One region of the Variovorax sp. OAS795 genome, then DNA from elsewhere that is predicted to be linked to it. Evidence: predicted binding sites of a transcription regulator. Region 1 holds the regulator's gene; the other holds the start of a gene.
What was found. Region 1 encodes HrcA, which represses chaperone genes, less so after heat shock. Its sites were predicted from a motif close to TTAGCACTCNNNNNNNNNGAGTGCTAA; they were not measured.

Region 1 (5,086 bases):
GCCAGCACCTCGCCCAGCGCGCGGAATTCGGGCTCGATGTGCTCGCAATCCTGCAGCAGGGCGACCGCGCGCGAGAGCGCCGCCAGCGCGCCGCTGTCGTCGTCTTCCAGCGCCTGGCTGGCACCCTGGGCCGCCTCGATCAGGGCCTGCGCGTTGGAGGCCCTTGCGTGCTGGGTCGAGAGCTCGTCCCACTCGCCTTCGGCGGGGGCCAGCTTCATCACCTCGGCGATCTGCCATTGCAGCCGCTCGCGCTCGCGCTGCAAAGAGTCTTGCGCCGAGCGCGCATGGTCGAGCGCGGAAAGCGCTTGCCGCCAGCCTTGCCAGGCCGCGTCCAGCGCGTCGGTGCGCACGCCGGCATAGGCGTCGAGCAGGCCGCGCACGGCTTCGGGCCGGGTCAGGCTCTGCCACGCATGCTGGCCATGGATGTCGAGCAGGCGGTCGCCAAGCTCCCGCAGCTGCGTGGCCGTGGCCGGGCAGCCGTTGATCCAGCCGCGGCTTCGGCCCTGCAGGTCGACCGTGCGGCGCAGCAGCAGCGCGTCCCCGGATTCGAAGCCGCCTTCATCGAGCCAGGCGGCAAAGGCCGGATCGGCGTCGAATTCGGCGCTGACGTCCAGCCGCTCGGCGCCCTCGCGCACCGCGCCCGCATCGGCGCGGTTGCCGAGCGCGAGCTGGAGCGCGTCGATCAGTATGGATTTGCCCGCGCCGGTTTCGCCGGTGAGAACCGTGAAGCCGCCGGACAGATCGAGTTCGAGTGATCGCACGATCACGAAGTCGCGCAGTGCGATGCGTCGCAGCGCCATCTCAGGAGCCCCCTTCGTTCCAGTGAAGTTTCTTGCGCAGCGTGTCGAAATAGCTCCAACCGCGCGGGTGCAGGAAGCGCACCCGGAAGTCCGAGCGCCGCACCACCACGCGATCGCCGATGGCCAGCGACGCCAGCGACTGCATGTCGAAATTGGCGCTGGCATCGCGCCCCGACACGAGTTCGATCACGATCTCGTCCGCGTCGGGCAGCAGCACGGGGCGGTTCGACAGCGTGTGCGGTGCAATCGGCACCAGCACCCAGCCGGGCACCGCGGGGTGCAGCAGCGGCCCGCCGGCCGACAGCGCGTAGGCCGTGGAGCCGGTCGGCGAAGCGATGATCAGGCCGTCCGCGCGCTGGTTGGCCACGAAATGCCGGCCCACCGAGACGCGCAGCTCGACCATGCCCGAGGTGGCGCCGCGGTTCACCACCACGTCGTTCATTGCGAGCGCATCGAACACCGAGGCGCCGTCGCGCATGACCTGCGCATGCATGAGGCTGCGGTGGTCTTCTTCGTATTCGCCGGCCAGCATCGGCACCAGCGTGGCCTGGTAGTTGTCGAGAGGAATGTCGGTGATGAAGCCGAGGCGGCCGCGGTTGATGCCGATCAGCGGAATGCCGTAGCACGCGAGCTGCCGGCCGATGCCCAGCATGGTGCCGTCGCCCCCCACCACCAGGCCGAGGTCGCATCGTTGGCCGATTTCCTCCACACTCAGCGGTTCGTAGCGGCCGCCGGCGAGGGCGTCGGCATCGGCCTGGCCATCCGCCGATTTTTCGACGAACACCTGGCAACCTTGGGATTCCAGGAACGCACCGATATCTTCCATCACGCCGTCGCGCGCGTCTGCCTGCGCCCGGGCGCCTGAAGCCTGGTATTTGCCGATCAGTGCAACGTGGCGGAAGCGGGAAGTCATATGTACAAATTACAACACTAAAATCTTGCAATGCTGGACGACCGTGCCAAGTTGCTCCTCAAGACGCTGGTCGAGCGTTACATCGCCGAAGGCCAGCCGGTCGGGTCGCGGACTTTGTCGCGCGCGCCCGGTCTGGACCTGTCCCCCGCGACCATCCGCAACGTGATGTCCGACCTCGAGTCGCTCGGGCTGATCGTCAGCCCGCACACCTCGGCCGGACGCATTCCCACCGCGCGCGGCTACCGGCTTTTCGTCGACACCATGCTCACCGCGCAGCGCGAACAGATGAGCGCGCCGAGCCTTGCGCCCGACCAGCCGCAGAAGGTGATCGCCAACGCGGCCAACCTGCTGTCCAACCTGTCGCAATTCGTCGGCGTCGTCATGGCGCCGCGTCGCGCCTCGGTCTTCAAGCAGATCGAGTTCCTGAAGCTCTCCGACCAGCGCTTGCTGGTGATCATCGTCTCGCCCGATGGCGACGTGCAGAACAGGGTGATCTTTCCGGAAGCCGACTATTCGCAGTCGCAGTTGGTGGAAGCATCCAACTACATCAATGCCCACTACGCAGGCCTCACGATCGAGCAGGTGCGCGACCGGCTCCAATCCGAAGTCGAGAAGCTGCGCGGCGAAATTGCCGCGCTGATGCAGGCGGCGGTCAAGGTCAGCTCCGAGGTGCTCACCGAGGCGCAGGAAGACGACGTCGTGATTTCCGGCGAGCGCAACCTGCTCTCCGTGACCGATTTTTCGAGCGACATGGGCCAGCTGCGCCGCGCGTTCGAGCTGTTCGAGCAGAAGGCGCAGCTCATGCGGCTGCTCGACGTGTCCAGCAAGGCCGAGGGCGTGCGCATCTTCATCGGCGGCGAGAGCCAGGTGGTGCCGTTCGAGGAGCTTTCCATCGTCAGCGCCAACTACGAAGTCGACGGGCAGGTGGTGGGCACGCTCGGCGTGATCGGCCCCACGCGCATGCCCTACGAGCGCATGATCCAGATCGTGGACATCACCTCGCGGCTGGTCAGCAATGCGCTGAGCCACCGCAAGTAGGCGGCGCCGAGAATAGAATCGTGGCCTCTCGTGGGCCGTTAGCTCAGTTGGTTAGAGCAGCGGACTCATAATCCGTTGGTCGATGGTTCAAGCCCATCACGGCCTACCACCTGCTTGGCATTCATTTGCTGCCTGGTTCGCCGGGGCCAAAAATGGATGCTATAATCGATAGCTGTGCGGCTGTAGCTCAGTTGGATAGAGTACTTGGCTACGAACCAAGGGGTCGTGGGTTCAATTCCTGCCAGCCGCACCACTCTCTTGAATGGCCCAGAAGGTTTCGATCTTCTGGGCCATTTTCTTTTGGGGTCTTCGCTGGCGAAGCCGCCGCGGGCACGCCACGCCGCGAATCCGGCACGCCGGTGCGCGTGGGGCTAAAGTCAGCCACACAGACAACTGCGCAAGACATCATGAGCATCTCGGCACAGCGGCTTGCAATCCTGTTCTTCGTCCTGGCCTGGGCAACGGGCGCGGCATCGGCGGGAACCATCACGTGCGTTCCGGCGGCAAGCAACAGTCAGGCAGCGCCATTCAACTGGGTCCGGAGGATCGCGATCGACGAGCACTCGCGCACCGTCAACATGGATGTCGTGCGTTCCCGGACCAAGGACACCGAAACCATGGGCAAGATGAGGGCCGACCTGGTCCACATGGAAGACAGCCCGTCCGGCGAGCCGGTGTATGTTTTCAACTCGATTCCCACCGCGGGCGCGGAGGCCACGCACCTTTTCAGGCTGTCCAAGGCCGGCGAGTGGCGACTGATCAGCGCCTCGGTCGTTGTCACGAACAAGCTGCCGGCGCTGCGGGCCGTCGAGCAAGGCGTGGTCTTCGACTGCAAGCGCTCGGACCTGGGCTGACAAAAGCAGATTCGGAGCTTCTACCGTGAGCAAGGCATTCACCAAGGAAACCGACGCCGAGAGCGACGACGACGGCGCGGACGGCAGCGTTCCCGCGCTGCCCAGCGGCAGCAAGAACTACATCACGCCGGCAGGGTATGCGCGGCTGCGCGACGAATTGCTCCAGCTGATGGACGAAGAGCGCCCCAAGGTCGTGGAGGCCGTGCACTGGGCTGCCAAGAACGGTGACCGTTCGGAGAACGGCGACTACCTCTATGGCAAGAAGCGGCTGCGCGAGATCGATCGGCGCATCCGCTTTCTCACCAAGCGGCTCGAGATTGCCGAGGTCACCGACCCGTCGGTGCACCATGGCAGCGACCAGGTCTTTTTTGGCGCCACCGTGCGCTACGTCGACGAAACCGGCAACGAACGCAGCGTGACGATCCTCGGCATCGACGAGGCGGAGAGCGCCAAGGCGCAGGTCAGCTGGATTTCTCCCATTGCGCGCGCGCTGCTCAAGTCACGCGAGGGCGACGTGGTGAAGCTCGTGACGCCGGGCGGCACGCACGAGGTCGAACTGCTGTCGGTCAGCTACCCGGCGCCGGGCACGAGCGCGGCATAGCACGCTGCGGCGCTGCGGCTTGACTTCAGGGCGCAGGCACGGTGCGCGCGGCGGTCAGCACCGAGGCGGTCCGGCGCGCGGCGCGCAGCACGGCGTCCAGGTGGGTCCGGTCGCGCACCGCGATCACGAAGCGCAGGTCGGTCGAATCCTGCGGCGTCTCGTCGGCCATCTCGACGTGCGTGATGTCGGCTTCGGCATCGGCCAGCGTTGCGGCCACGCGGGCCAGCACGCCCTTGTCGTTGCGCACGGTGATGACCACGCCGGTCTCGAAGGCGCGGGTGGGTTCATCGGCCCATTCGACTGCGAAGAAACGCTCGCTGTCCTTGTGGCGCAGGCGCTGGCCCACGCCGCAGCTTTCGGTGTGCACCACCAGCCCTTCGCCATGGCCCAGGTAGCCGACGATCTCGTCGCCCGGGATGGGCCGGCAGCACAGCGCAAAGCGCACCGATGAGTTCTCGCTGCCGTCGAGCGTGACGGCGCCTTGCGAAATGGTTTCGTGCGAAATGAAGCGTTCGCGGCTCAGCAGCAGGGCGTCCGGCCGCTCGCCAAGTTCAGACAGCATGGCCACGAGGCGTTTGGCCACGATGCTGGCAATCCGCTTGCCCAGGCCGATGTCGGTCAGCAGTTCGGCGCGGGTCCGGTTGCCCGTGAAGCGCAGCAGTTTTTCCCACAGCGGCTGGTGTTCGGCATCGTCGGCCGGCAGCTTGCTCAGGCCTTCGGCGCGCAGCGCCTGGGCCAGCAGCTTCTCGCCCAGGCCTTCGGATTCGGCATGGGCCAGCGTCTTCAAATAGTGGCGGATCTTGGAGCGCGCCCGGCCGGTTCGCACGAAGCCGAGCCAGGCCGGGTTGGGCGTCGACACCGGCGCGGTGATCACCTCGAC
Region 2 (5,086 bases), 3.4 Mb from region 1:
AGGACACCGATGCTGCGTTCTGCAGCGCGGTGCGGGTGACCTTCGTCGGGTCCAGGATGCCCAGTTCGAGCATGTCGCCGTACGTGTCGTTGGCGGCGTTGAAGCCGTAGTTGCCCTTGCCTGCGAGCACAGCGTTCACGACCACCGAGGCTTCGCCGCCGGCGTTGTTCACGATTTCGCGCAGGGGAGCTTCGATGGCCTTGAGCACCAGCTTGATGCCGGCGTCCTGGTCGGCGTTGTCGCCCTTGATCGAATCGCCCACGGCTTGCTTGGCACGCAGCAGAGCCACGCCGCCGCCAGCCACGACGCCTTCTTCCACTGCAGCGCGGGTGGCGTGCAGGGCGTCTTCGACGCGAGCCTTCTTTTCCTTCATCTCGACTTCGGTGGCGGCGCCGACCTTGATCACTGCAACACCGCCGGCCAGCTTGGCCACGCGCTCTTGCAGCTTTTCACGGTCGTAGTCGCTCGTGGCTTCTTCGATCTGCACGCGCACTTGCTTCACGCGGGCTTCGATGTCGGCCGCCGCGCCCGAACCGTCGATGATGATGGTGTTTTCCTTGCCCACTTCGATGCGCTTGGCCTGGCCGAGGTCGGCCAGCGTCACCTTTTCGAGCGTCAGGCCCACTTCTTCAGCGATGACCTTGCCGCCCGTCAGGATGGCGATGTCTTCGAGCATGGCCTTGCGGCGGTCGCCGAAGCCAGGTGCCTTGACAGCCACGACCTTCAGGATGCCGCGGATCGTGTTCACGACCAGCGTAGCCAGGGCTTCGCCTTCGACTTCTTCGGCAATGATCAGCAGGGGACGGCCAGCCTTGGCGACTTGTTCCAGCGTGGGGAGCAGGTCGCGGATGTTGCTGATCTTCTTGTCGAACAGCAGCACGAACGGGTTGTCGAGCAGCGCCGATTGCTTTTCGGGGTTGTTGATGAAGTAGGGCGACAGGTAGCCGCGGTCGAACTGCATGCCTTCGACGACGTCGAGTTCGCTGTCCAGCGACTTGCCGTCTTCGACGGTGATCACGCCTTCCTTGCCGACCTTGTCCATCGCGTCAGCGATGAGCTTGCCGATGGTTTCGTCGCTGTTGGCCGAGATCGAGCCGACTTGAGCGATTTCCTTCGAGGTGGTCGTGGGCTTGGAAGCCTTCTTCAGCTCGGCGACCAGGGCCGTGACAGCCTTGTCGATGCCGCGCTTCAGGTCCATCGGGTTCATGCCGGCAGCCACCAGCTTGAAACCTTCGCGAACGATGGCTTGTGCCAGCACGGTCGCGGTGGTGGTGCCGTCACCGGCGTTGTCCGAAGTCTTGGAGGCCACTTCCTTCACGAGCTGTGCGCCCATGTTCTGGAGCTTGTCCTTGAGTTCGATTTCCTTGGCGACCGACACGCCGTCCTTGGTGACGGTGGGGGCGCCGAACGAGCGCTCGAGCACCACGTTGCGGCCCTTGGGGCCCAGGGTCACCTTGACTGCGTTGGCCAGGATGTTGACACCCTCGACCATGCGTGCGCGGGCTTCACCGCCGAAGACTACGTCTTTTGCTGCCATGTTGTATTACTCCGAAATCAGTTATTAATCACTTGGGGACAGAGCAGTCAGCCGCTTCGCGCCTGCCTGGTCTGTCCCGCAAAATCACTTCGCTTCGACAACCGCAAAGAGGTCGTCTTCCTTCATGACCAGCAGTTCGTCGCCATCGACCTTGACGGTCTGGCCGCTGTACTTGCCGAACAGGACGCGGTCGCCGACCTTGACGGTCAGTGCGGTCAGGTCGCCCTTGTCGGTGCGCTTGCCGGGGCCCACGGCCAGGACTTCACCCTGATCGGGCTTTTCGGCGGCTGCGTCGGGGATGACGATGCCAGAGGCGGTCTTGGTTTCGCTGTCAACACGCTTGACGATCACGCGATCGGCCAAAGGACGAAGTTTCATTGCATCTCCTGAATAAGAAACGGGGTTGTGGTCGGGCACCGATCGGGGAGGCCGGCGGCCCATCGACTGGGCGAGGGCTTGTTAGCACTCATCTGCAGCGAGTGCTAATGATAAGGGCAAACGGGGGAGTTTCAAGTGCGGCGGTGTGGCCGTCAGCGGTGCTCCTTGCCGGTCCACCCGGAACCGACCGCGCGCGGCTGGGAACTGCACGATCGTGCTTTTTGGGGCGCTAGGTCTTCGTCACCATCACCTGGTCGATCCGGTAGCTGTCGACGTCCATCACCTCGAAGGTGTAGCCGCCCCAGCTCACGCTGTCGGTGCGCTTGGGCACCCGGCGCAGCATCACCATCAAAAAGCCTGCCAGCGTCTCGTATTCGTCGGGATGGGGCAGCTCGTCGATGTGCAGCGCGCGCTGGACGTCCTGGATCGGCGTGATGCCGTCGATCAGCCACGAGTTTTCGTCGCGCTTGACGATCTGTTCCTCGTCGGGCGTGGAGACGAGGTCGCCCATCACCGTGCTCATCACGTCGTTGAGCGTGATCACGCCGACCACGAGGCTGTATTCGTTGACGATGATCGCGAAGTCTTCACGCGCCTGCTGGAACTGCTCGAGCACCTCGGTGAGCGAGAGCCGGTCGGGGATGACCAGCGCCTTGTGCAGCGTGAGGCCCTGGTCGAAGGCCAGCGGCTGGCCGCCCAGCACGCGCTGGAACATCTCCTTCGCGTCGACATAGCCGAGCACGTGGTCGATGTCGCCGTCGCACACCGGGTAGGCCGAGAAAGGCTCCGCCATGATGCGCGCCCGCAGCACCGACTCGGGATCGTCGTGCAGGAACCAGGCGATGTTGTCGCGCACGGTCATGACGCTGCTGACCAGCCGCGTGTCGAGCTCGAACACGTTGGCGATCACCTGCTGCTCGCGCACCGCGAGCACGCCCGCGAGCGCGCCGGCTTCGGTCATGGCCAGGATGTCGGCCGAGGTGATCTTGTCGTCGCGCACCAGCGGCATGCCGAGCAGCTTGAAGAGCATGTCGGTCGAGCGCGTGAACAGCCACACCAGCGGCTTGAAGGCGGTGATCAGCAGCAGCATCGGCCCGACCATGCGCACCGCGATGCGTTCCGGGTTGCTCATGCCGAGCCGCTTGGGAAAGAGATCGGCGAACACCAGGAACACCGCGATGACGATCACGAACGAGCACAGGAAAGCCAGGTTGCCCGAAGCCTCCACGCTCATCCAGTGCTCGAAGAAACGCGCAAAGTACGGGCTGAGCGAGCCCTCGCCCACCACGCCGCCGAGAATCGCCACGGCATTGAGGCCGATCTGCACCACGGTGAAGTAGTGGCCGGGCTGCTCCTGCACGCGCAGCACTTTTTCCGCCCGCGCATCGCCATCGTCGGCCATCTGGCGAAGGCGCAGGCGCCGCGAGGCGGCAAGGGTGATTTCGGCAATCGAGAAGAACGCGCTCATCGCGATCAGCAACACGATGATGAGCAGGCTTTGGGTCAGGGTCATGGCGGCACGTCGAAGTGCGCCATCGTGCCATGACTGAGGGGGCTAGACGCCGCCGTGCGGATGCGTGGGGTCGACCCAGAGCACCGATTCCGGTTTTTCCACCGGCTCGATATCGAGATTGACCGCGACCGCCTCGCCGTCGCTGCGGCACAGCACGCATTCGAGCGGCTCGGTCGGGCTGGCGTTGATTTCCTGGTGCGGCACGTAGGGTGGCACGTAGATGAAGTCGCCCGGCCCGGCCTCGGCCGTGAACTCGAGCTTCTCGCCCCATCGCATGCGCGCCCGGCCGCGCACCACGTAGATCACCGACTCGAGGTGCCCGTGGTGGTGGGCGCCGGTCTTGGCGTCGGCATGGATGGTGACGGTGCCGGCCCAGAGCTTCTGCGCGCCCACGCGCGCGAAGTTGATCGCTGCCGCCCGGTTCATGCCGGGCGTCTGTGCGGTGTTGGTGTCGAGCTGGTTGGCCGCGACCACGCGCACGCCGTCGTGCTTCCAGGCCGGCGCGGACTCGCCGCCGTGGGAACGGCCGTCGTGCGAATGGCCGTCCTGGCCGTGCGCGTGGCTCATGGGGCGTGCCGGGAATTCAGGCCGGGTTGCTGCCGCCCAGGACCTGCTGCAGCTCGCCCGACTCGTACATCTCCATCATGATGTCCGAGCCGCCGACGAATTCGCCCTTCACGTAGAGCTGGGGAATGGTGGGCCAGTTGCTGTATTCCTTGATGCCCTGGCGGATGCCGTCGTCTTCGAGCACGTTGACGGTCTTGAGCGTCTTGGTGTCGACGCCGACCGCCTTGAGGATCTGGATCGCGCGGCCGGAGAAACCGCACATCGGGAAGCTCGCATTCCCCTTCATGAAGAGCACGAGTTCGTTGGATTTGACGAGATCGTCGATGCGTTGCTGGGCGTCGGACATGGGGACTCCTGAAAAGTGGGCTGGGGGGATTATTTCACCGTGCGCCAGACTCCGCCGGAGCAGCGCTGGATGCCGGCAAGGTCGACGCGGCTTTGGACTTCGGCAAACCCGCGCGCTTCGAGCAGCCGGCGCACGGCCGGGGCCTGGTCGTGCCCGTGTTCGAGCAGCAGCCAGCCGCCTTCTGCAAGGTGCGAGGGGCCGTCCCGCACGATCTGGCGGATGTCGTCGAGCCCGTCGGCCCCGGCCACCAGCGCGGACGCGGGCTCGTGCCGGAGCGCCGGCAGGTGCGGATCGCCGGCGGCAATGTAGGGCGGATTGCTGGCGATGACGGCGTAGCCGCTCGCGGCGCCATCGAGCCAGTGGGCCTGGCTGAAACCTACCGGCAGCCGGAGGCGCTGGGCGTTGGCCTTGGCGACGGCCAGTGCATCGGCACTCGCATCGACCGCGTCGACCCGGGCATCGGCCCGCGCATGCTGCAGCGCCAGTGCGATGGCGCCGCTGCCGGTGCCCAGGTCGAGCACGCGCGGCTTCTCGCGGCCTTCGAGGCATTGCAGGGCCCAGTCGACCAGCGTCTCGGTGTCCGGGCGCGGCACCAGCACGCGCGCGTCGACGTGCAGGCGGAGGCCGTGAAATTCCTTTTCGCCGAGCAGGTACGCCACCGGCTCCCCCGCCAGCCGGCGCGACAGCTGCGCCGACAGACTTGCCCATGCCGTGCCTGCGATGGCATCGGTGTCGTGCGCCAGCA

Region 2: the regulator HrcA is predicted to act here: its motif matches at 1,997-2,023, upstream of ABID97_RS07165 (co-chaperone GroES).

What each region holds. Positions count from the first base shown of each region.
Region 1 is NZ_JBEPOH010000001.1:4,903,034-4,908,119, reverse strand. Features, by position in the region: partial or broken gene recN (DNA repair protein RecN) at 1-800, opposite strand, end outside; gene ABID97_RS23700 (NAD kinase) at 802-1,713, opposite strand; gene hrcA (heat-inducible transcriptional repressor HrcA) at 1,744-2,751, shown strand; tRNA gene ABID97_RS23690 (tRNA-Ile) at 2,784-2,860, shown strand; tRNA gene ABID97_RS23685 (tRNA-Arg) at 2,928-3,004, shown strand; gene ABID97_RS23680 (hypothetical protein) at 3,159-3,605, shown strand; gene greB (transcription elongation factor GreB) at 3,631-4,206, shown strand; gene ABID97_RS23670 (RelA/SpoT family protein) at 4,232-5,086, opposite strand, start outside.
Region 2 is NZ_JBEPOH010000001.1:1,517,433-1,522,518, forward strand. Features, by position in the region: gene groL (chaperonin GroEL) at 1-1,537, opposite strand, end outside; gene ABID97_RS07165 (co-chaperone GroES) at 1,622-1,915, opposite strand; gene paeA (polyamine export protein PaeA) at 2,145-3,428, opposite strand; gene ABID97_RS07175 (cupin domain-containing protein) at 3,471-3,995, opposite strand; gene grxD (Grx4 family monothiol glutaredoxin) at 4,012-4,341, opposite strand; gene prmC (peptide chain release factor N(5)-glutamine methyltransferase) at 4,371-5,086, opposite strand, start outside.